4 regions of the Microbispora hainanensis genome follow, and region 3 is predicted to be linked to each of the others. Evidence: riboswitches for the same ligand, from Rfam matches in the RefSeq annotation. Region 3 holds a riboswitch; each other region holds the start of a gene.
The links. A riboswitch is a leader RNA that binds a small molecule or an ion and turns the genes downstream of it on or off. The one in region 3 is predicted to bind cyclic di-AMP.

Region 1: it holds a riboswitch for cyclic di-AMP, as region 3 does, so the genes downstream of both, OHB01_RS28205 (glycoside hydrolase family 25 protein) here and OHB01_RS29450 (CHAP domain-containing protein) in region 3, are expected to answer to the same signal.
Region 2: it holds a riboswitch for cyclic di-AMP, as region 3 does, so the genes downstream of both, OHB01_RS00115 (coiled-coil domain-containing protein) here and OHB01_RS29450 (CHAP domain-containing protein) in region 3, are expected to answer to the same signal.
Region 4: it holds a riboswitch for cyclic di-AMP, as region 3 does, so the genes downstream of both, OHB01_RS13805 (C40 family peptidase) here and OHB01_RS29450 (CHAP domain-containing protein) in region 3, are expected to answer to the same signal.

Annotation. Positions count from the first base shown of each region.
Region 1 covers NZ_CP108086.1:6,116,975-6,121,718, reverse strand. The annotation lists gene secD (protein translocase subunit SecD) at 1-1,487, shown strand, start outside; gene OHB01_RS28205 (glycoside hydrolase family 25 protein) at 1,586-2,311, opposite strand; cyclic di-AMP (ydaO/yuaA leader) riboswitch at 2,324-2,469, opposite strand; partial or broken gene OHB01_RS39980 (undecaprenyl diphosphate synthase family protein) at 2,746-3,190, shown strand; partial or broken gene OHB01_RS39975 (oxygenase MpaB family protein) at 3,187-3,561, shown strand; gene OHB01_RS39970 (hypothetical protein) at 3,816-4,127, shown strand; gene OHB01_RS28190 (hypothetical protein) at 4,431-4,685, opposite strand; gene OHB01_RS28185 (hypothetical protein) at 4,695-4,744, opposite strand, start outside.
Region 2 covers NZ_CP108086.1:23,020-27,763, reverse strand. The annotation lists gene OHB01_RS00125 (DinB family protein) at 14-526, opposite strand; gene OHB01_RS00120 (hypothetical protein) at 814-1,245, shown strand; gene OHB01_RS00115 (coiled-coil domain-containing protein) at 1,311-2,222, opposite strand; cyclic di-AMP (ydaO/yuaA leader) riboswitch at 2,257-2,395, opposite strand; gene galT (galactose-1-phosphate uridylyltransferase) at 2,466-3,524, opposite strand; gene OHB01_RS00105 (DeoR/GlpR family DNA-binding transcription regulator) at 3,703-4,506, opposite strand; gene OHB01_RS39790 (50S ribosomal protein bL37) at 4,643-4,720, shown strand; gene OHB01_RS00100 (TIGR03086 family metal-binding protein) at 4,728-4,744, opposite strand, start outside.
Region 3 covers NZ_CP108086.1:6,378,761-6,383,504, reverse strand. The annotation lists gene OHB01_RS29460 (SDR family oxidoreductase) at 50-811, opposite strand; gene OHB01_RS29455 (ArsR/SmtB family transcription factor) at 904-1,251, opposite strand; gene OHB01_RS29450 (CHAP domain-containing protein) at 1,400-2,074, opposite strand; cyclic di-AMP (ydaO/yuaA leader) riboswitch at 2,089-2,222, opposite strand; gene OHB01_RS29445 (SDR family oxidoreductase) at 2,545-3,444, opposite strand; gene OHB01_RS29440 (TetR/AcrR family transcriptional regulator) at 3,571-4,143, shown strand; gene OHB01_RS29435 (sensor histidine kinase) at 4,181-4,744, opposite strand, start outside.
Region 4 covers NZ_CP108086.1:2,935,431-2,940,174, forward strand. The annotation lists gene OHB01_RS13785 (VOC family protein) at 1-299, opposite strand, end outside; gene OHB01_RS13790 (YafY family protein) at 393-1,364, shown strand; gene OHB01_RS13795 (alpha/beta hydrolase) at 1,414-2,046, opposite strand; gene OHB01_RS13800 (MarR family winged helix-turn-helix transcriptional regulator) at 2,260-2,589, shown strand; gene OHB01_RS13805 (C40 family peptidase) at 2,656-3,105, opposite strand; cyclic di-AMP (ydaO/yuaA leader) riboswitch at 3,300-3,458, opposite strand; gene OHB01_RS13810 (hypothetical protein) at 3,864-4,744, opposite strand, start outside.

The sequences.
Region 1 (4,744 bases), 260 kb from region 3:
GTACGGTCGGCCCGACCCTCGGCGCCGACGCCATCGCGGCGAGCGCCAAGGCCGGCGTCGCCGGGGTGATCCTGACCGCGGTGTTCATCGGCATGGTCTACCGGCTGGTGGGCGTGCTGGCCGCGGTCGCGCTCGCCTGCTACGGCCTGATCTCGTACGCCGGGCTCGTGGCCATGGGGGCCACGCTCACGCTGCCCGGCCTGGCCGGGTTCGTCCTGGCGATCGGCATGGCGGTGGACGCCAACGTGCTGGTCTTCGAACGGGCCAGAGAGGAGTTCGGCGACGCGCCCCGGCGGGGCCTCAAGGCGGCACTCGACCGGGGCTTCAAGAACGCCTGGAGCGCGATCGCCGACTCCGGCATCACCACCCTGCTCGCCGCCGGGCTGCTGTTCTGGCTGGCCTCGGGGCCGGTGAAGGGCTTCGGCGTGACGCTGGCCATCGGCGTGCTGGCCTCGTTGGTCTCGGCCATGCTGATCACCCGGGTGCTCACCGCCGCGCTGATCGGCAGGATCGGCCCGCGGGCGTCCGGCATCGGCTCGATCGGCCGGGTCAGGACGTGGCTGACGCGGCGCGACCCGGACCTGATGCGGCGCGGGCGGCTGTGGCTCGCCGTCGCGGCCGGGCTGCTCGTGGTCGCGGGCGCGGGCCTGGTCACCCGCGGCCTCAACTACGGCGTCGAGTTCACCGGCGGCCGGATCGTGGAGTTCGGCACGAGCAGGCCCGTGGACGTCGCGGCGGCCAGGCAGGCGGTGGCGGACGCCGGGTTCCCCTCGGCCGTCGTGCAGCGGTCGGACGACGCGCTCTCGGTGCGCACCGGGCAGATCAGCGCCGACGACGTGGTCCGCATGGAGGAGGCGCTCGACCGGCGCGTGGGCGAGGTCGCCAAGCAGCGCGACGAGCTGATCGGGCCGAGCCTGGGCGAGGAGCTGCGCCGCAACGCGATCATCGCGCTCGCTGTCGCGCTCGCCGCACAGCTCGTCTATCTGGCGTTCCGGTTCCGGTGGACGTTCGGCACGGCGGCCGTGGCGGCGCTGTTCGTGGACGCGGCCGTCGTCGTCGGCGCGTTCGCCTGGATGGGCAGGCCGATCGACGGGGTGTTCCTGGCGGCGATGCTCACGATCATCGGTTATTCGGTCAACGACAAGGTCGTGCTGTTCGACCGGGTGCGCGAGCTGTGGCCGGTGCGCCGCCGCGAGCCGTTCGGCCGGGTGGTGAACGCCGCGATCCTGCAGACCGCGCCGCGCACGGTCAACACCGGGCTCGGGGCGCTGTTCATCCTGGCGGCGCTTGCGGTGTTCGGCGGCGACTCGCTGCGCGACTTCGCCGTCGCCCTCCTGATCGGCATCGTCGCCGGCACGCTGTCGTCGTCGTTCGTGGCCGGGCCGGTGGCGATCGCGCTGGAGCGGCGCTCCGGCCAGGCGCCGCCGGCTCCCGCCGCGCCCCGGGTCAGGCCCGTACGCCGCGACGACTCCGGCGCGGTGGTCTGAGGCCGGTACGGCTCCCGGCGCGTCCCCCCGGGGCGGGCGATCCGCCCCGGGGGGACGCCGGGCTGTCGGCGGCGCTGCCAGCGGCGTTATCGGCGGCGTTATCGGCGGCCGAGCGCGCGCAGCTGGGCGGGCGTCAGCGAGGAGACGTTCTGGTCGATGGGCTCATCGGTGTACTGGTGGATGGCCCAGGTCTTCCAGTCGGCGGGCGGCGTGATGTCGCCGGGCGCCTTGCTGTAGTGGGCCACCCACAGCGGGTACTGGCCGAGGCCGCGGCCGTACTTGTTGGCGAAGTTCCACCCGCTGTAGAACATCGGCCTGGTGCCGGTCTTGGCCGTCACATACTCCAGCCAGGTCTTGGCCCACTTGTTGACCTGCTCGACGGACTCGCCGTCCGCGGTCTCCAGGTCGAGGACCAGGATGTCGCCGGGCTTGCTCGGCTGCGAGTTCACCACGCTGAGGAAGTGGTCGGCCTCGGCGATGGGGTCGTTGGAGGGGTGGCCGTAGTGGTAGGCGCCGCGGACGATGCCCTTCTTGGCCAGCTCCCGCCAGTGCCGGGGGAAGGACGAGTCGACCCAGTCGGTCCCCTCGGTGGCCTTGATGAAGCCGAACTGCGCGCGGCTGTTCATCCAGTCGTGGTCGGCCTCGTAGCCGGAGACGTCCTGACCGTACGTGTGCGGGTTCGCGTACGCCGGGGCGGCGGGCAGAGCCACGGCCGCGGTGATGCCGGCCGTGGCGGCCGAGACCGCGAGGGTCGCCGCCGCGAGGGCGGAGCGCAGGCGCCGGCGCGAGTGCCGGCCCCCGAGGGAGAGCCGATGGGTGGACATGACGAGGTTGACTCCTTGCTTCCATGCCGCCTACCGGGTTAGCTGACGGGTTCGGGCAGGAAGTGCCCTACGGGCGCATCTGGGGGCCTGCGCTCCGATTCACCCCAAAGAGAGTGGGTCCCCGGCTCCACATGACGCGGATTCGGCGGCCGCGCGGTCATGGGACCACGCGGACCGGGCAACGACACGGCAAGGGATGGGTCGCCGGAGGCGGGTCGTTACCCCATACCGTGTGCCCTAAAGGTACACAATTCACCAGAATGGTGTAAACAGGACAAAACACGCCTTTACCTGGCACAACGCGGCAGCACCTGGTCCGGACCCGCTTGAAGTAAGGGCCGTGGCTAACAACGGTAAGTAGTCGATCTCTCACCGACTGTGCAAGCCTCGTCGCCGTGAGGGTGAGAAGCGTCCCCCGTCATGTGGCGTGCGTCATGGACGGGAACGGCAGGTGGGCCGCGCAGCGGTCCCTGCCCCGCACCGAGGGGCATCGGGCGGCCGAGACCGCTGTCCACGGCGGCCGCCGCGACATCGTCGAGGCCGCCAGGTCGCTGATCCGCGACGGCGTGCCGCCCGAGCAGGTCACCGAGGAGAGTTTCGCCCGTCGTCTGCCCCACCCCGACATGCCGGAGGTCGACCTCGTCATCCGCACCTCCGGCGAACAGCGCATCTCCAACCTCATGCTCTGGCAGGTGGCGTACGCCGAATGGGTCTTCCCCCCGGGTGCTGTGGCCCGACTTCCGTGCCGGGCACTTCTGGGAGCGCCTGGAGATCTACCGGCGGCGCCACCGCCGGTTCGGCGCCACACCGGCACCGATCTCGGCACCGGTCTCGGCACCGGTCTCGGCACCGACACCGACAGGAAAGGGACGTCGATGAGTGACGCAGCACCGGGATCCATGCTCCACGAGCTGACCCGGCAGACGCGCTGGGGGCTGGTGGCGACCCGGGCCATCGTCCTGGAGGCCGCGCACCCGCAGATCGGCGCGGCGCTGATCACCAACTCGACCTTCGTCGCGCACCCGTGGCGCCGGCTGCGCAACACCGTGCTCAGCGCGCAGCGCATGGTGGACCCCGACATCCGGGTGCGGCAGCGGGAGGCGGCCCGGCTCAACCGCCTCCACGCGCGCATCACCGGCACCGACGCCGAGGGCCGCCCGTTCAACGCCGCGGACTCCGAGGCGCGCGCCTGGGTGGTGGCGACGCTGTTCGAGTCCACGGTCACGATGTGCCGGTTGAGCGGCGAGTCCCTCGACGGTCCGGTCCTGGAAAGGCTGTACGCCGAGTTCCAGTCGTTCCTCACCCTCATGGACCCCTACGGGGGCAGGCTCCCAAGGCGGGGGCGCTCCTGCGCCTCCTCACACCCGGCCCGGAGGCGGCCGGCACCGCCACCACCTCCGCGGCCGCCGCCGGGGGCTCCGCCGTACGATCCGCCGCGCGGTTCTTCTCCGAGGTCCTCGACCAGACCGGCGACGGCCACCTCGACTGGCCCGACCTCGCCGCGATGGCCAGGGAGATCGCCACCCGCCTCGACCTGGAGACTCAGGACGAGGACCGCCTGTTCGCGGCCTTCGCCGACTGGTGGCGGGAGCTGCAGCAGGAGCTGGACACCGACGGCGACGGACGCATCACCGGCCACGAGTACGCCGCGGCCTCCGCCGCCCTGGCCGGCCCGGCGCTCATCAGGATCGCCGAGGTACTGTTCGACGTCACCGACACCGATGACGACCAGACCATCGATGTGAGGAGTACCGGTCTCTCTTCCGTACGGCGTTCGACCACGACTCGGGCGACGACGATGATGACGGGCGGCTGACCCGGGGTGAGTTCGTCCGCCGGTTCCTCGGCTTCATGGCGGGCCGCCGGCACTCCGGCGGCTACGACCAGATGTTCGCCCAGGCCTGACGCGCTGTCGCCGCGGCCGAAGTCCAGGTCCCTGCCCGTGCGTGCGAAGGCGTAGAAGCGCTCGACGGTCTCGGCCGGCGCGCCCGCCGGGACACCGATCCGGCCCGCCAGCTCGGCGAAGGTGTCCGCCCGGAAAGCGATGCCCTGGCCGTAGAAACTCCTGCGGCACCGGCATGCCCGGCATGATCTGCGCGAACGGATAACGCGCCCGTGCCTAGGCGTCCATCACGAACCAGGCCGGGACGTGCCCGCCCGCGCCCTGGTCGTGCACGAAGTTCACGTACGGCACGGACTCGTCGGTGAACCTCCTGCCGTCCGCCGAGACGATGATCGACGGCGGGATGCACCGCTCGGACACCAGCGCGATCGTCTCCCCGGCCGGGTGCGTACGGCCCGCTGTCGTACGCGGCCAGCGCGGCGGCCATGCCTCCGCCCCCGCTGCCGACGATGACGAGGTCGAACTCCTCATCCCACGCGGTCACCGCTCCTCCTTCCGCGTGTTGCCCCGCGACCAGCAGGGCGGGGTGT
Region 2 (4,744 bases), 2.4 Mb from region 3:
TCGCCGTCGGGGGCTACTCGCCCGTCACGCCGTCGACGCGCTCGCGCAGCAGATCGGCGTGGCCGTTGTGGCGGGCGTACTCCTCGATCATGTGGCACATGATCCACCGCAGCGAGTAGTGGACGCCGTCACGAGTGGACGCCTTCGTCATGGCGTCCAGGTCGGCGCAGGCCTCCTCGGCCGCCCGCGCCTGCTCGATCTCCGCCTGCCAGGTCGCGAAGGCCTCCTCGGCCGACGCGGTGTCCACATTGTCGAACTCGCCGTCCGGGTCGTCGGCACTGAAGTAGATGCCGCCAAGATCCTCGCCGTTCAGCCGCCTCCGGAACCAGGCCCGCTCGACGTCGGCCATGTGCCGTACGAGGCCGAGCAGCGACATGCTGGAGGGCGGCACCGAGCGCAGCCGCAACTGCTCCTCGGTGAGGCCCCGGCACTTCACGGCGAGGGTGTCACGGTGCCAGTCCAGCCAGGCGCGCAGCATCTCGCGCTCTCCCGCGACGACGGGGGGATCGATACGTGTGTCGGTCATCCCGGCATCCTCCCCCGGACTCGGCGCGTAGTCACCCCGATTAGCGGGCGGAGGCACCCGGCGGTTCTGCCCGTCCCGGCACCCCCCTCCTGAGCGCGGTTCATGACGTAGCCGAAGGCCGGGCCGCACGCCGGGCCTGCGCCCGACGGGAGGCCGAACCCGGCCGTCTTGACTCGGATTCGGACAGGTAATTGATCAGACTTGTGTAATTGTGGCGAATGTGATCAAAATCAGTTCAGCCTTCAACTACTTGGTTGAAGCGTCACACCGTACGGATGAGGAGAGGCATGAAGCGCACCATCTCCGTTCTCACCGTCGCCGCCGGCGTTCTCGGCGTCACGCTCACCGGCGCCGGCCCCGCGCTCGCGGACACCTCCGCAGTGGACTGCTCCACGGGCGGGTACACCTACGTCGTCAACAAATACGTCCCCACCAACGTCGAGTCGCCGGCGGTGGACAATCGCCTCTACAACATCGCCGGTCCGACGGCGTACACGCACGAGGTCTGCCTCGACATCCCCGACAACGAGACGTTCACGATCGAGGTCCGGATCGGGCCCACGGGGTCACAGCAGGTCATCGTGGACGACCGGCCCGGGGACAAGATCTTCCGCTTCTCGCCCGGCACCAACACCTTCTGGCAGGTCTACGGCACGCTGACCGGGCCCGGCAGCACCTACCTCTACTACACCTGGCACGAGAAGCAGATCCCGGCCTGACCCGGAGCGGGCCGGCCGCCTCGCTCGCCGAGGTGGCCGGCCCACCCCGCGAGTGCCCTGGCAGGTCAGTACATCGAGATGTGTACGTGGTCGTAGTGGTTGGCGGTGATTCCGCCGCGGTCGGACATGAGCCGCCAGCCGGGACGGCCGAGGTTGTAGATGCGCTGCTGCCAGATCACGTACATGACGCCGAGCTTGGGGCCGTTCTTGATGGCCCAGTCGGCCAGGCTGTCGCCGAGCGCCTTCATCTCGGGGGAGGGCATGGCGCCGCCCGAGCTCATCATGAAGTCGCAGGCGCGCCCGAGAGGATGCTCGCCGCTGTTCTCCGCCCGGTAGCAGCCCACCGGGAACCGCAGGCTGAAGTGGTTTTCGACCTCGGTGCGCATGAACCTCATCCGGGGCGTGATGTTGTCGGCACCGCTGGGCAGCTCCGGTGCCCACGACCCACCCGGGAGCTTTCCCGGCGCGATCGGGATCAGCGCGTCGAGCTTGTCCTTGATCTCGTCGATGAGGTCCTCGGCGTCCTTGCGCTGTACGGCGACCGCCTCGGCCTGCGCCTTCAGTTGCGCGGTCAGCGTCTTGGCGGCGTCCGCGGCCTGCTGCCGGGCGTCGCGCACCCGGTCGAAGTGCGCGAGCCGGGCGGCCTGTTCCTCTTTGAGCTGGTAGTTGAGCGCGGCGGTGTTCATGTCGGGCAGCGCCATCGCGCTTTCGGTCTGGTAGCGCAGCCCGGCCATCTGCCGTACGGCGTCGCTGGCGGCCTGGTAGTCGGCCTGGGCCCTGGCCAGCCGGTCGCGAGCCGCCTTCTCCTCCTCACGGGCCTTGGCGAGGGCGACACGCTTGGCGTTGTAGTCGGCGATCAGCCGGTTGACCTTCTGCCGCAGGTCCGACAGCTCCTTCTTGAGCTGTTTCTCCGTCGGTTTGGGCTCGGCGACGCCCGGCGCCGCCGTACCGAACACGAGGACGGCGGAGGCGAGCACGCCGACAGCCAGGGGGAATGCGCGGGGCAGAGCCCACTCCTCTCCATCTGCCGACCGGGTTAGCTGACGGGTTCGGGCTGGAGGAGCCCGGGCAGGCGACTGCCTTGACCCCAGGTGCGTGATTGGGTCCCCGGTTCCCGGGCGGGGCGCCCGGGATTAGGCGTACCGGTTGTGACGGCCGGTGTCAGGGATACTAGTGGTAAAGAAACCGTCGCTGCCACCAAAGCCGCAATCAATCGGAGATCAGGCCGTTATCGCCTCGCGAAGCATCCGGGCGGCCTCCTCGGGCAGCACGTCGTTGACGAACGCGCCCATGGCCGACTCCGATCCGGCCAGATACTTGAGCTTGTTGGGCGCCCGCCGGATCGTGAAAAGCTGCAGGTGAAGGTAGGCGAGGTCGCGCCGGTAGGTGACAGGAGCCTGGTGCCAGGCCGCGACGTACGGCATGACGACGCCGAACAGCCCGTCCAGGCGGCGCAGCACCTCGATGTAGAGCGGCGCGAACGCGGCTCGCTCCTCCGGCGACAGCGCCGGGATGTCGGGCACCTGGCGGTGCGGGTAGACGTGCACCTCGAACGGGTAGCGCGCGGCGGCGGGCACGAAGGCCGTCCAGTGCTCGTTGGCGGCCACCACCCGGGGGCCCTTCCGCTCGGCGGCCAGGACATCCGCGAACAGGTTGCCGCCCTGATGACGGGCGGCGGCGTTCAGCATCTGCCGGGTGCGCGGCGTGACGTACGGATAGGCGTAGATCTGCCCGTGCGGGTGCGGCAGCGTGATGCCGATCTCGGCGCCGCGGTTCTCGAAGCAGAAGACCTGCTCCACGCCGGGCAGCGAGGACAGCTCGGCCGTACGGTCGGCCCACGCCTCGACGACCAGCTCGGCCTGCTCGTCGCTCAGCGAGCTGAACGACGCGTTGTGGTCGGAGGTGAAGCAGACGACCTCGCAGCGCCCGATCCCCGGACGCACCTCGCTCAGCCCGCCCACCTGCTCGTACGAGCCCGTGTTGAAGCTGAACGACGGGAAGCGGTTCTCGAACACCGCCACCTCGTACGGCGAGGGGATCTCCGAGCCGGGATGACCCGGGCAGAGCGGGCACTCCTCCGCCGACGGCAGGTGTGTGCGTGTCTGGCGATGCCGGGCGACGGCCACCCACTCGTCCATCAGGGGGTCGTAGCGCAGCTCGGAGGCGAGCGGGCGCGGCGGCAGGTCCCTGGTGTCGATGGCGCTGTGGTCGGCGTCGTCGCGCCGGTCGAAGTAGATCAGCTCACGGCCGTCGGCGAGATGGGTGATGGTGCGCTTCACAGAGCGGTCTCCAGCTTCACGGTGCGATCTCCGGCTTTCACGGTGCGGTGTCCCGGGTCGGAGCGGGCTTACAAGGGGGTCGGTGCGGGTTTGCGAAAGGGGGACACGGCGGGCGCGCGGAGGCCGGGGGATGCACCGGGTTTACTACAGGCGTCGGAGGACGTGCGGCGGGCCGGCGTCACAGCGCGGTCTCCAGCTCGGTCTCCCCGGACGGATCGACGAGGAGGAGCTCGCCGGCGTGCTCCGACAGCGCGTCGCGTGCCTCCTCCGGCAGGCCGACGTCGCTCACGACCACGCCGGCCTCGTCGAGGGCGGCGATCGTGCTGAAGCCGATCGTCCCCCACTTGGTGTGGTCGGCCAGGACCACGAGCTGCTGGGCGGCCGCGATGAGGGCGCGGTCGGTCTCCGCCTCCAGCAGGTTGGGCGTGGTGTAACCGGCCCGGACGCTCATGCCGTGCACGCCCAGCATGAGCGTGTCGACGTTCAGGGAGCGGACGGCCGCCACGGCCACCGGGCCGACCAGCGCGTCGGAGGGCGTGCGCACGCCTCCCACCAGCACCACGGTCTGGTCGGGCCGTCCCGCGCGGTGGAAGACGTCGGCCACCTGCACCGAGTTGGTGATCACGGTCAGCTCGGGCACGTCCACCAGATGGTGGGCCAGTGTCCAGGTCGTGGTGCCGGCCGAGAGCGCTACGGAGCTGCCCGGCCGCACGAGCAGGGCGGCCCTGCGGGCGATGGCCTCCTTCTCGGCCTGCTGCCGCACCGACTTGGCCGCGAAGCCCGGCTCCTCCGTCGAGCCCGTGCCGGTGGCGGTCGCCCCGCCGTGCACCTTGACGATCAGGCCGCGTTCCGCGAGGACCTCCAGGTCGCGGCGGATCGTCATGTCCGAGACCCCGAGGTCGCGTACGAGCTGCGCGACGCGCACCCCGCCGGTCCTGCGTACCCTCTCAAGGATCGCCTGCTGCCGTTGCTGGGCCAGCATCCACCACTCCTCTACAGATTCAAACAAATTATGCCTCACGAACGTGGAGACATGTTGAGTTGGGGTACGCCTCTTGCCGCCCGTGGTCCCAGGGAGGACAGTGGGCGAAAGCCGTACTCGACGGAAGGCGGTCGTCATGGGCAGACGCGCACGCAAGTCGAAGGCACGCAAGAAGAAGAAGGCCAACCACGGCAAGCGGCCCACCGGCCGATAGGCACTCTTTAGGGGTTCCTGCCCC
Region 3 (4,744 bases):
GGTCGACGTCATCAACCTGGGGTTTGAGCCGCACTCCCTGTTCTGAGGGTCACGAAGCCGTGGAGAACTGGGCCGGTAGGCCGTCCAGCAACTGACTCAGCAGCCCGTATCCGCCATCGACCCGGATCACCTGGCCGGTGACCGTGGCGAACGCGCCGTCCACGAGCGCGGCGATCGGGCGAGCCAAATCCTGCGGCCGCAGCATCGTGCCGGTCACCGACCGGTCACCGAAGTGGCGCCGGATGCCATCGGTGAACACCTCAGCGGTGGCATCGGTACGAACCGCGCCAGGGGCGACGGCATTGACGGTGATGCCGTCCCGTATGGTCTCGCCGGCGATCTGCTGGGCGAAGGCGTTCACCGCGGCTTTGGCAGTGGACTGGGCGGCACTGCCGATGATCAGCTCGGCCGCGGTAGCGGAGACGTAGACGATCCGGCCGGACCGCCGCCGGCGCATGACCGGCAGCACCCGCCGGGTCAGGTGGTATATGCCGGCCAGCTCATCGCTGATCTTGGCTGCGAACGCCTCCCACGGCACATGCTCCAGCGGGCCGAAAGGCGGCGCCGCGGTGTGGGCGTTGCCCACAAGCACGTCGATCCGCCCGTGCTCGGCGACCACCCGGTCCACCAGCATGGTCACCTGGGCTTCGTCGGTCACGTCGGCCTGTACCGCCTGCGCGGCGCCGATCTGCTTGACCACCAGCTCCGCGGAGTCGGCGTCTCTCAGATAGTTGACTATCACGTGATAGCCGAGCCGGCCCAACTCGAGCGCGGTCGCGGCTCCGATTCCCCGGCCGGCTCCGCTAACCAGCGCCCAGCAGCGCTATGACCACGGCGTGACTCCTGCCGGCCAGGTGATTCTGAGCCAATAATGCAGATTGCGGCGATCTGCACGCGCACGGCTTACGGACGGGCGTCGTCCCGGAGTCGGCGCTCGCGCCTGCCGCGGGCGAGTTCGGTGCCCAGGGCGTCGAGGCGCTGGTTCCAGAAGCGGCGGAAGTGGTCGAGCCAGGTGTCGACCTCGCGGAGCGGCGCCGGGTCGACGGCGTAAAGGCGCCGGGTGCCCTCGGCCCGGACCGTCGCGAAACCGCTCTCCCGCAGCACGCGCAGGTGCTGGGACACCCCGGGCTGGGAGATCCCGAACTCCTCCTGCACGATCGCGCCGATCTCCCCGGCGGGGCGCTCGCCCTCCGCGAGCAGTTCCAGGATCCGGCGGCGCACCGGATCGCCGAGGACGTCGAACGCGTGCATGCCGTCAGGCTCGCAGCTCGCGCTCGCGTAGGTCAATTCGGCAGGAGCCGTACGCTCCCGGCCGGGACGGCGAAGCGCGCCGGGATCACCGGCGCGCTTGTGGGCCGTCGTCGGAACGACGATGGATCGTCCGCCAGAAGGCCGTCCGTCAGGAGGAGGCGGACAGGTCCCCGGGGTACATCGGGTAGCCGTATCCCGCCACCTGCCAGGTGGGACGGGTGCGGGCCTCGACGGCGCCGCCGTCGCCCGTGTTGCCCTCGATGGTCTGGATCGTTCCGTCGCCGTTGTCCTTGACGACGAACCCGACGTGGTTGATGTCGTCGATGTGCTTGCTGCCGCTCCAGGCGAAGAACACCACCGCGCCCGGCTTGGGCGTGTGACCCCAGCGGCCGTGGTCGGCGAACCACTGCGCGTGCTTCACGGTGTACGCGTCGGCGCCCATCACCGGGCCGATGCCGAGCTGCTGGCCCACCCAGGACACGAACATGTCGCACCAGGGGGCGTTGAGGTAGTCGGCGAGCTTGCCGCCGTCGCGGGCGAGGGTCTCGCGGGCGCGCGGCGTGGACATGTACCACTCCTGGAACTTGGTGCCGCCGCCCTTGGCGTTCTCGCTGATCCCGATCTGGCTCCTGGCCAGCTTCAGCACGTCGGCCGAGGTGATCTTGGGCAGCCTGGCGGCGATCTCCGGCATGGACTGCGCGGTCGCCGGACCCTTCCCGGTCGCCGGGTTGTCCGCGTGCGCCGCGGGCGCCGCGATCAGCACGGCCGAGGCGAGGGCTCCGCCCGCGAGGGCAGCGCGGACCCAAGTGGTGAAGACGTGCATGGTGGGGCGTTCTCCCTTACTTCCATGCCACCTACCGGGTTAGCTGACGGGTTCGGGCTGGAAGTCGCCCTACGGCACGCATGCCGATTCACCCCAGGAGAGGTGGGTCCCCGGCTCCGCGCGGACGCGGACTCGGCGGCCGGGCGGCAGGCCGGGATGGCCGGCCGCGTCGGTCTGAGGAGGGCTTCTTGACCATTGAGATGAGCAAGTGCGCCCTGAGCTGCCTAAAAGCTAATAGACCAGGTCAGACCGGTCAAGTAACTACAAGAGGGATTTTACCCGTCAAGTCCGGTACAAAGCGGACGGCAAGGGTACGGTGAGGCGGCCCCCGATCAGCGGGACCCCGCCCCTGACGGCGATCCCGCCCTGCCCCGCCCTCCGCCGCGGGCCCGGCGCGGGGGCGCTACCCCCGCGCCGGGACCCGGAAAAATCTCCCGGCCTCGCTTGACGCGCCCTTGGTCGCGGCGTCGTCAACGGGAGATCGCGTACGCGCCCGCGTCGAGGTCGTCGACGAGGGCCGGGCCGGTGGGCGTCCACCCGAGGAGGGTGCGCGTCGCGGTGCTGGTCGCCGCGAGGTCCATGCCGAAGAAGTTGCCGATCCACCCGAAGTGGTCCGGCACGTCTCCGGGGGCGATCGAGGCGACGGGAAGGCCGAACGCGCGGCCGAACGCCTCCGCGATCACGCGGGTCGGGACGCCTTCCTCGGCGACGGCGTGCAGCCGCGCGCCCGCGGGCGCCTTCTCCAGGCCGAGTGCGACCATGCGGGCGGCGTCGCGCACGTGCACGGCGGACCAGCGGTTGGCGCCGTCGCCCGGGTAACCCGAAACGCCCTTCTCGCGGGCGATCGCGGCGAGGATCGCGATGAAGCCGTGGTCGCCGGTGCCGTGCACGGTCGGCGCGAAGCGCAGGCTCACGGTGTGCACGCCACGCTCGACGAACTCCAGCGCCAGGTTCTCGCTCCCGCCGCGGGGCGAATCGGGGCCGTGGAACGGCGACGGGTCGTCCTCGGTGGCGGGCCGGCCCGGGGCGAAACCGGCGAGTCCCGAGGCGAGCAGGAACGGACGACCGGTTCCCTCCAGCGCCTCGCCGATGGTCTGCACGGCGGCTCGTTCGGTCGCCGCCGTGCCGGCCGGGTCGGACCAGTCGTGCTTGTTCGCGAGATGGATGACGGCGTCGGCGTCCCGGGCGCCCAGGCGGATGCCCTCGAGATCGTCGAGGTCGCCGCGGCGGACCCGGGCCCCCTTGCCCTCCAGGGCGGCGGCGGACGCGTCCGACCTCGCCAGTCCGATGACCTCGTGACCGGCGGCGAGCAGCTCATCGGTCACCGCGGAGCCGATCCATCCGGAGGCTCCGGTGACGAAAACACGCATGAGGAATCTCCTTCGGCGCACCGCCGGCAGGGCGGAGCGACTTCCCGAAAAACTGATGTCTGTGACTGACGTCAGTCACAGACATCACGGTACTCCTTCGTGGCCGTCATCACTACACTTGATCGCATGACGCGTTGGGCGCCCGGGGCCGCCGAGCGGCTGCAGGAGGCCGCGCTCGAACTGTTCGCGACCCACGGGTTCGAGCAGACGACCGCCACGGACATCGCACAGTCCGTCGGCCTGACCGAGCGCACCTTCTACCGCCACTTCAGCGACAAGCGCGAGGTCCTCTTCCACAACCAGCACCTGTTCACCCAGGCGTTCCTCGCCGGTGTGGAGGCCGCGCCGCCGGACGCGTCGCCGATTGAGATCGTCGCCTGCGCCCTGCGGTCCGCGACGTCCTTCTTCCCGGACGAGCGCCGGCATCATTCGCGAACCCGGCAGTCCGTGATCGACCAGAACCCCGCGCTGCAGGAACGCGAGCGGCACAAGCTCGCCACCCTCGCCGAGGCGGTCGCGGGCGCCCTGCGCGCGCGAGGCGTGGACGAGCCCGCGGCCACCCTGGCGGCGGAGTCGGGCGTCACCGTGTTCAAGATCGCTTTCGTTCAGTGGCTCCGCGAGGACGAGCAGCGCTCCCTCGCCGCCCTCGCGGAGGACATGCTGCGCGAACTGCTGGCCCTGACCCGCGACCAGGCCTGAGCGACCCGCGGGGTCACGGCGCGCACGGCCGCACGGCTTACTTCGGCAGGCGTACGGTCACCACCAGGCCGCCCTCGGGCCGGGCCAGCGCCTCCACCCCGCCGCCGTGTGCCACCGCGATGGCCCGGACGATCGACAGGCCCAGGCCCGCCCCGCGGGCGGAGCGGACCCGGTCGCCCCCGAGCCGGCGGAACGGCTCGAACAGGTCGTCCACCTCGTACGGCGGAACCGGCGGCCCGGTGTTCTCCACCGTCACGCTCACCCCCGCCTCGTCCTCCCGCAAGCGGACCCAGACCTCCCCGTCCCGCACGTTGTACTTGATCGCGTTCTCCAGCAGGTTGAACACACAGCGTTCGAGGAACAGCGGATCGCCGTGCGCGACCACCGGGCACAGGTCCTCGTGCACGATGACCTTCCTGCGGCGCGGCTGCAGGTCGATCTGCTCCATCGCCGTACGGACGACCTGCCGCAGGTCGACCGGCTTGCGCGCGGTCACCTCCTGCTCCGACTGCGCCAGCATGAGCAGGCCCTCGATCAGCCGCTCATACCTCGCGTTGGTGCCGAGCAGCGCGCGGGCCAGCGCCTTGAGGTCCTCCGAGGC
Region 4 (4,744 bases), 3.4 Mb from region 3:
GGCATCGTGGTGGGCTCCTGGACGAACTCCTCGACGTGGCCGGTCAGGCTCCGGTGCACGCCGTCCACGTCGTCGACGAGGAACTCGACGATCACGCTGTGGTCGGCGGACGGCCGGGCGGCGCCGGGTGCGAAGAGCGGGACGGTGCGGGTGCTGCCGATCGCGAGGGTCGCGGAGGCGGTCTTGATCTCGGCGAATTCCGCGCTCGCCCAGCGTGCCCGCACGCCCGTGGCCCGCTCGTAGAAGCCCGCGAGGCGCGCGACGTCGTCGGTGATGATGCGGATCGACACGAAGTCCATGGTGATCTCCCTGGTTCCCGGGTTGTTCGTCCCGGGAACACTAGGGCGGATACCGGACAGAAACCGCCCAGTATTGTCACTAGATTGTGTGACGTGGCCCGACCGACTCATCGCGTTCTCACGCTGCTGGAGCTCCTGCAGTCGGGCGGCACGCGGACGATGGCCGAGCTCGCCGACCGGCTCGGCGTCGACGAGCGCACCGTGCGGCGATATGTGGACCACCTGATCGACCTCGATGTGCCCGTCGAGTCGGTGCGCGGCCGATACGGCGGCTATCGCCTCGCCCCCGGATATCGCATGCCCCCGCTCATGCTGAGCGACGACGAGGCGCTCGCCGTGCTGCTCGGCCTGGTCGCCGGTCGCCGCGCGGGGCTGACGACGGCGGCGGGCACGGCGAGCGAGACGGCGGCGGCCAAGATCCGGCGCGTTCTGCCCGAGCGGCTCGCCCGCCGGCTCGACACCGTGCTCGAATCCCTCGCCTTCACGGCCCCGCCCGGCGAGTCCGCCGTTCCCGAGACCGCCGTGTTGCTCTGCGTCGCCGACGCGGTGCGCCATCACCGGCCGATCTCGATCAGGTATACCGCCGCCGATGGTCGGCGCAGCGAGCGCACGCTGCATCCGTACGGGCTCGTCGCCCATTCGGGCCGGTGGTACGTCACGGGCGCGGATCCGGAGATCGGCGAGGACCGGACCTTCCGGCTGGATCGCATCGCGGACGCGAGGACGCTGCCCGGCTCGTTCGAGCCGCCCGCCGGGTTCGATCCGGCGCAGCACGTCCTGGCCGGATTCGCCACGGCTCGATATCGGTACGACGTGGTGCTGCGGATCCAGGGGACGGTCGAGCAGATCCGCGCCCGGCTTCCCGCCGCCGTCGCGACCCTGGCGGATTCCGGGGACGAGGGCTGGCTCCGGGTCGAGGTGCGCGCGGAGCGGCTCGACTGGCTGCCTCCGGTGCTCGCCTCACTCGACCGGCCGTTCGTCATCGAGCGGCCGGACGAGCTGCGCGACCGTGTCGCGGCGCTCGCGGACCGGCTCGCGGCTTCCGCCCGCAGGACCGCAGAGTGACTGCGGGCGGGTGACTGCGGGCGGGTGACTGCGGGCGGGTGACTGCGGGCTAAGCGCTGGTCGCCGGCGAACCGGCCGCGTGCAGATGGCGGTCGATCGCGGCGAAGGTGGCCGCCGGCTGTTCGATGTGCGGCAGGTGACCGGCCTCCGGGATCACCTCCAGCCGGCCGTTGGCGAAGGCGCCGGCGTAGGCGGCGCCGTAAGCCGGGGTGACGATCCGGTCGCTCTCCCCCCACACCAGGAGCGTGGGCACGTCGACGTGCCGCAACCGGCGGAGCAGTTTGGGATCGTGCATGTAGGGGTCGCCCGCCAGCGTGCGCATGGTGGCCATGTCGGCCGCCCGGGCTGCGAGCTGGTCGGCGGGGACGCCGGCCGGGTCGACGTAGAAGCGCTGCGAGTCGTGCCAGGCGTATTCGGCCACGCCGCGCGCGTCCAGGGCGAAGAAGTCGCGGATCGGCTCGCCGGGGACGTCCACGCCCACGGCGTCGACCAGCACCAGCCCGGTGATGATCCCCCGCCGTGTCGCGTACGGCCATCTCGGCGGCGGTCCAGCCGCCGAGGGAGGAGCCGGCGACGAGAACGTCGCGCAACCCCAGGCGATGCAGGCAGTGCAGGTAGGCGAGGGCGAGGTCGTCGATGCCGGTGAGCCACGGGGGACGGTCGGTGCCGTTCCAGCCGGGATGCACGGGCGTCAGGGTGTGTGCCGTCCGGGAGAGGTGCCCGGCGAGCCCGGCGACCGTGGCGGGGCCGCCGCCGCCGTGCAGGATCAGGGCCGGTCTGCCGGTGCCGGCCTCCGACATGGTGAGGGACAGGTCGCGATCTGCAACAACTCGGGCGGGCGGTCAAACACGTCCAATATAGGCAGCACCGGGCCCTGGAGAGCGGGCTGTCGGCGATCGGCGCGACGCTCGCCCAGTGGGACGCCCTCCGGGCGATCAGCCGTACCCCCGGGGCGTCGGCCCGGGAGCTGGCCGCGGCGACGTTCCAGACCGAGCAGGCCTTCGGCACCCTCGCCGGGCGGCTCGTGGCCCAGGGATGGATCGAACGCAGGCCCGGGCACGGCAGGCGCATCGAGCACCATCTCACCCCTTCCGGCGAGCGGGTCCTGGAAGCCGGGCGCAAGGTCGCCGACGAGGTGCTCGCCAGGTGCTACACCGCCCTGCCGGACGCGGACCGCGCGACCCTGCTGGCCCTGCTCCGGCGCCTCGTCGTGGAGGACGCGTAGCCTCCGGCCACGCCCTCGGCGGAGATGCGCTGCGCGGCGGCGCGTCTCCACCGAGGGCGTCCCGGGTCAGACGCCGGGGCGTACGGCGGTGAGGAAGCTGCCCCTCCAATAGGCGTTGAGCCTGTCGACACTGACCACCGCGCCGCTGTGGGGGGCGCTGATCACCTTCCTGTGCCCGAGATACATGCCCACGTGGCCGCCGCCACTGGTGAAGATGAGGTCGCCGGGCTTGAGGTGCGACAGCGAGACCCTCTTCTTGGCGTGCCTGAGCATCGCCCACGTCGTACGCGGGAGCTTGACGCCGGCCTTGCGCCAGGCGAACTGGACCAGCCCGGAGCAGTCGAACGCTCCTGGGCCCGTGGCGCCCCACACGTACGGGTCGCCGAGCTGCTTCTTCGCCACCTTGATGGCGCGCTCGGCCTTCTCCTGCTGGAGAGCCGCCTTGGTGAGCTTCCTCGTGGCGGAGTTCTCGGCCACGGGCGCGGGATGCAGGGGGGTGGTCGTTGTGGGGGGCACGGGCGGGATGACCGCCGAGGTGAGGGCCGGGGCGGGGGCGGGGGCCGGGGGTGGGGATGTCACCGTCGCGGACGCGGCGGCTGCGGGGAGTGCGCTCAATGCTCCGGCCGACGCGGTGAGCGCCGCGCTACCGATCGTGACGCAGGCGATGCGGAGCAGAGTGGTGGAGTTGGTGGACAGGAGGATCTCTCCCTTTGGTCTTCCGCTTGCGCCTACCGGGTTAGCTGACGGATTCGGGCAGGGAAGATCGCCCTACGGCGCCGGCGCGCCGATTCACCCCAGACCTTCGTCGAAGGTCGATTGGTTCCCCGGCTCCGAGCCTCCTAGCTGCTCGGATTCGGCATCACCGGCGCCCAGGGGGGCGGAGAGGCGGGGCGACGGCGACTGTGGATGGTCGAACCCGGCGGGGCCGGGTTCGTAACGACGAGGTCACGTGGACCCCGCCGATGGGCAAGGAAACTACCAAGAGCCCCATATCTCCGCAAAGAGCGTCAAAAGGATAAGGAGCGCATAAAAGGGATCAAATGCGCGAAGTTGCAGGTCAGAGTGCATCTGCGGAAGAGATGTGGCGCTGGTCACACTCGTCCCATCGCGGGCCTGACCTGCGGAGGAAGGCGAGTAAGCCCTGGCGGCGGCGTACATCCTGACCCTGGCGGCCTTCGGCCCCTCGGCTGCCCGCCTGTGGTCCGGAGGGCGTTGATCGTCGCTTGCGCCGCCCGGCTGCCGCCCTGCACGAGCGGGCGTGACCTGCCGGATGGCTAGTTCGTACGCCAGAAGGCGCCGTTGGCGGAGGGGTCGTCGGGGTCGCCCTGCGGCGCGGTGAACCCGGCGCCCCACAGCGTCGTCGTCCCGGGCCTGCGCGCGATCGAGAACAGGGCGGCGTCGGTGCCGGCCTTCCGGGGGATCGGGGTGCTCCGCCACGTCGAACCCGTGACATGCCACAGGGTGGAGTTCCAGTCGCTCTGCACGATCCACACGCCGCCCGCGCCGTCGGGCTCCACCTCCGTGTACGGCTGGGCGTTGACGGCGCCGACCGAGGCGGTCCACGAGCGGCCGTTCCAGTGCATGACCAGGGGGCGGTCGTAGATCTTGTCGTCGCCCTGGTCGTCGGCGCCCTCCCAGCTCACGCCGCCGACGGCCCACACGTTGCGGGGGCCGAGGACGGCGATGTCGGTGAGCACCGCGGCGGCGTCGCGAGCGGGCAGTTTGATCGCGGGGGTGGGCACCAGCGCCCAGGACTTCCCGTTCCACCGCATGATCGCGGGACGGGTGCCCTTGGCCCCCGCCGCCCAGACGTCACCGGCCTTGTACGCGTCGACGGCGGCGGCGTGGGCCGGCAGCGGGACGCTCCGCCACGACGACCCGTTCCAGTGCCTGGCCGAGGCCGAGGAGTCGGCGACCGCCCAGACGTCCTTCGCGCCCGTGCCGTCGGCGTCCGTCGTGGAGAAGCCGCTGCCGAGCGAGAAGGTGGTCCATGTCCGGCCGTTCCACCGGCTCGCCTTCCCCGGGCCGAAGACCCACACGTTCTTGTCCGAGCCGGCGGTCACGGCCGTCAGCTCGTACGACGGGCTGCCGGGGAGCACCTTCCACGATCGGCCGTCGAACCGCTCGACCAGGCCCCGCCGCGTGCCGTTCACGA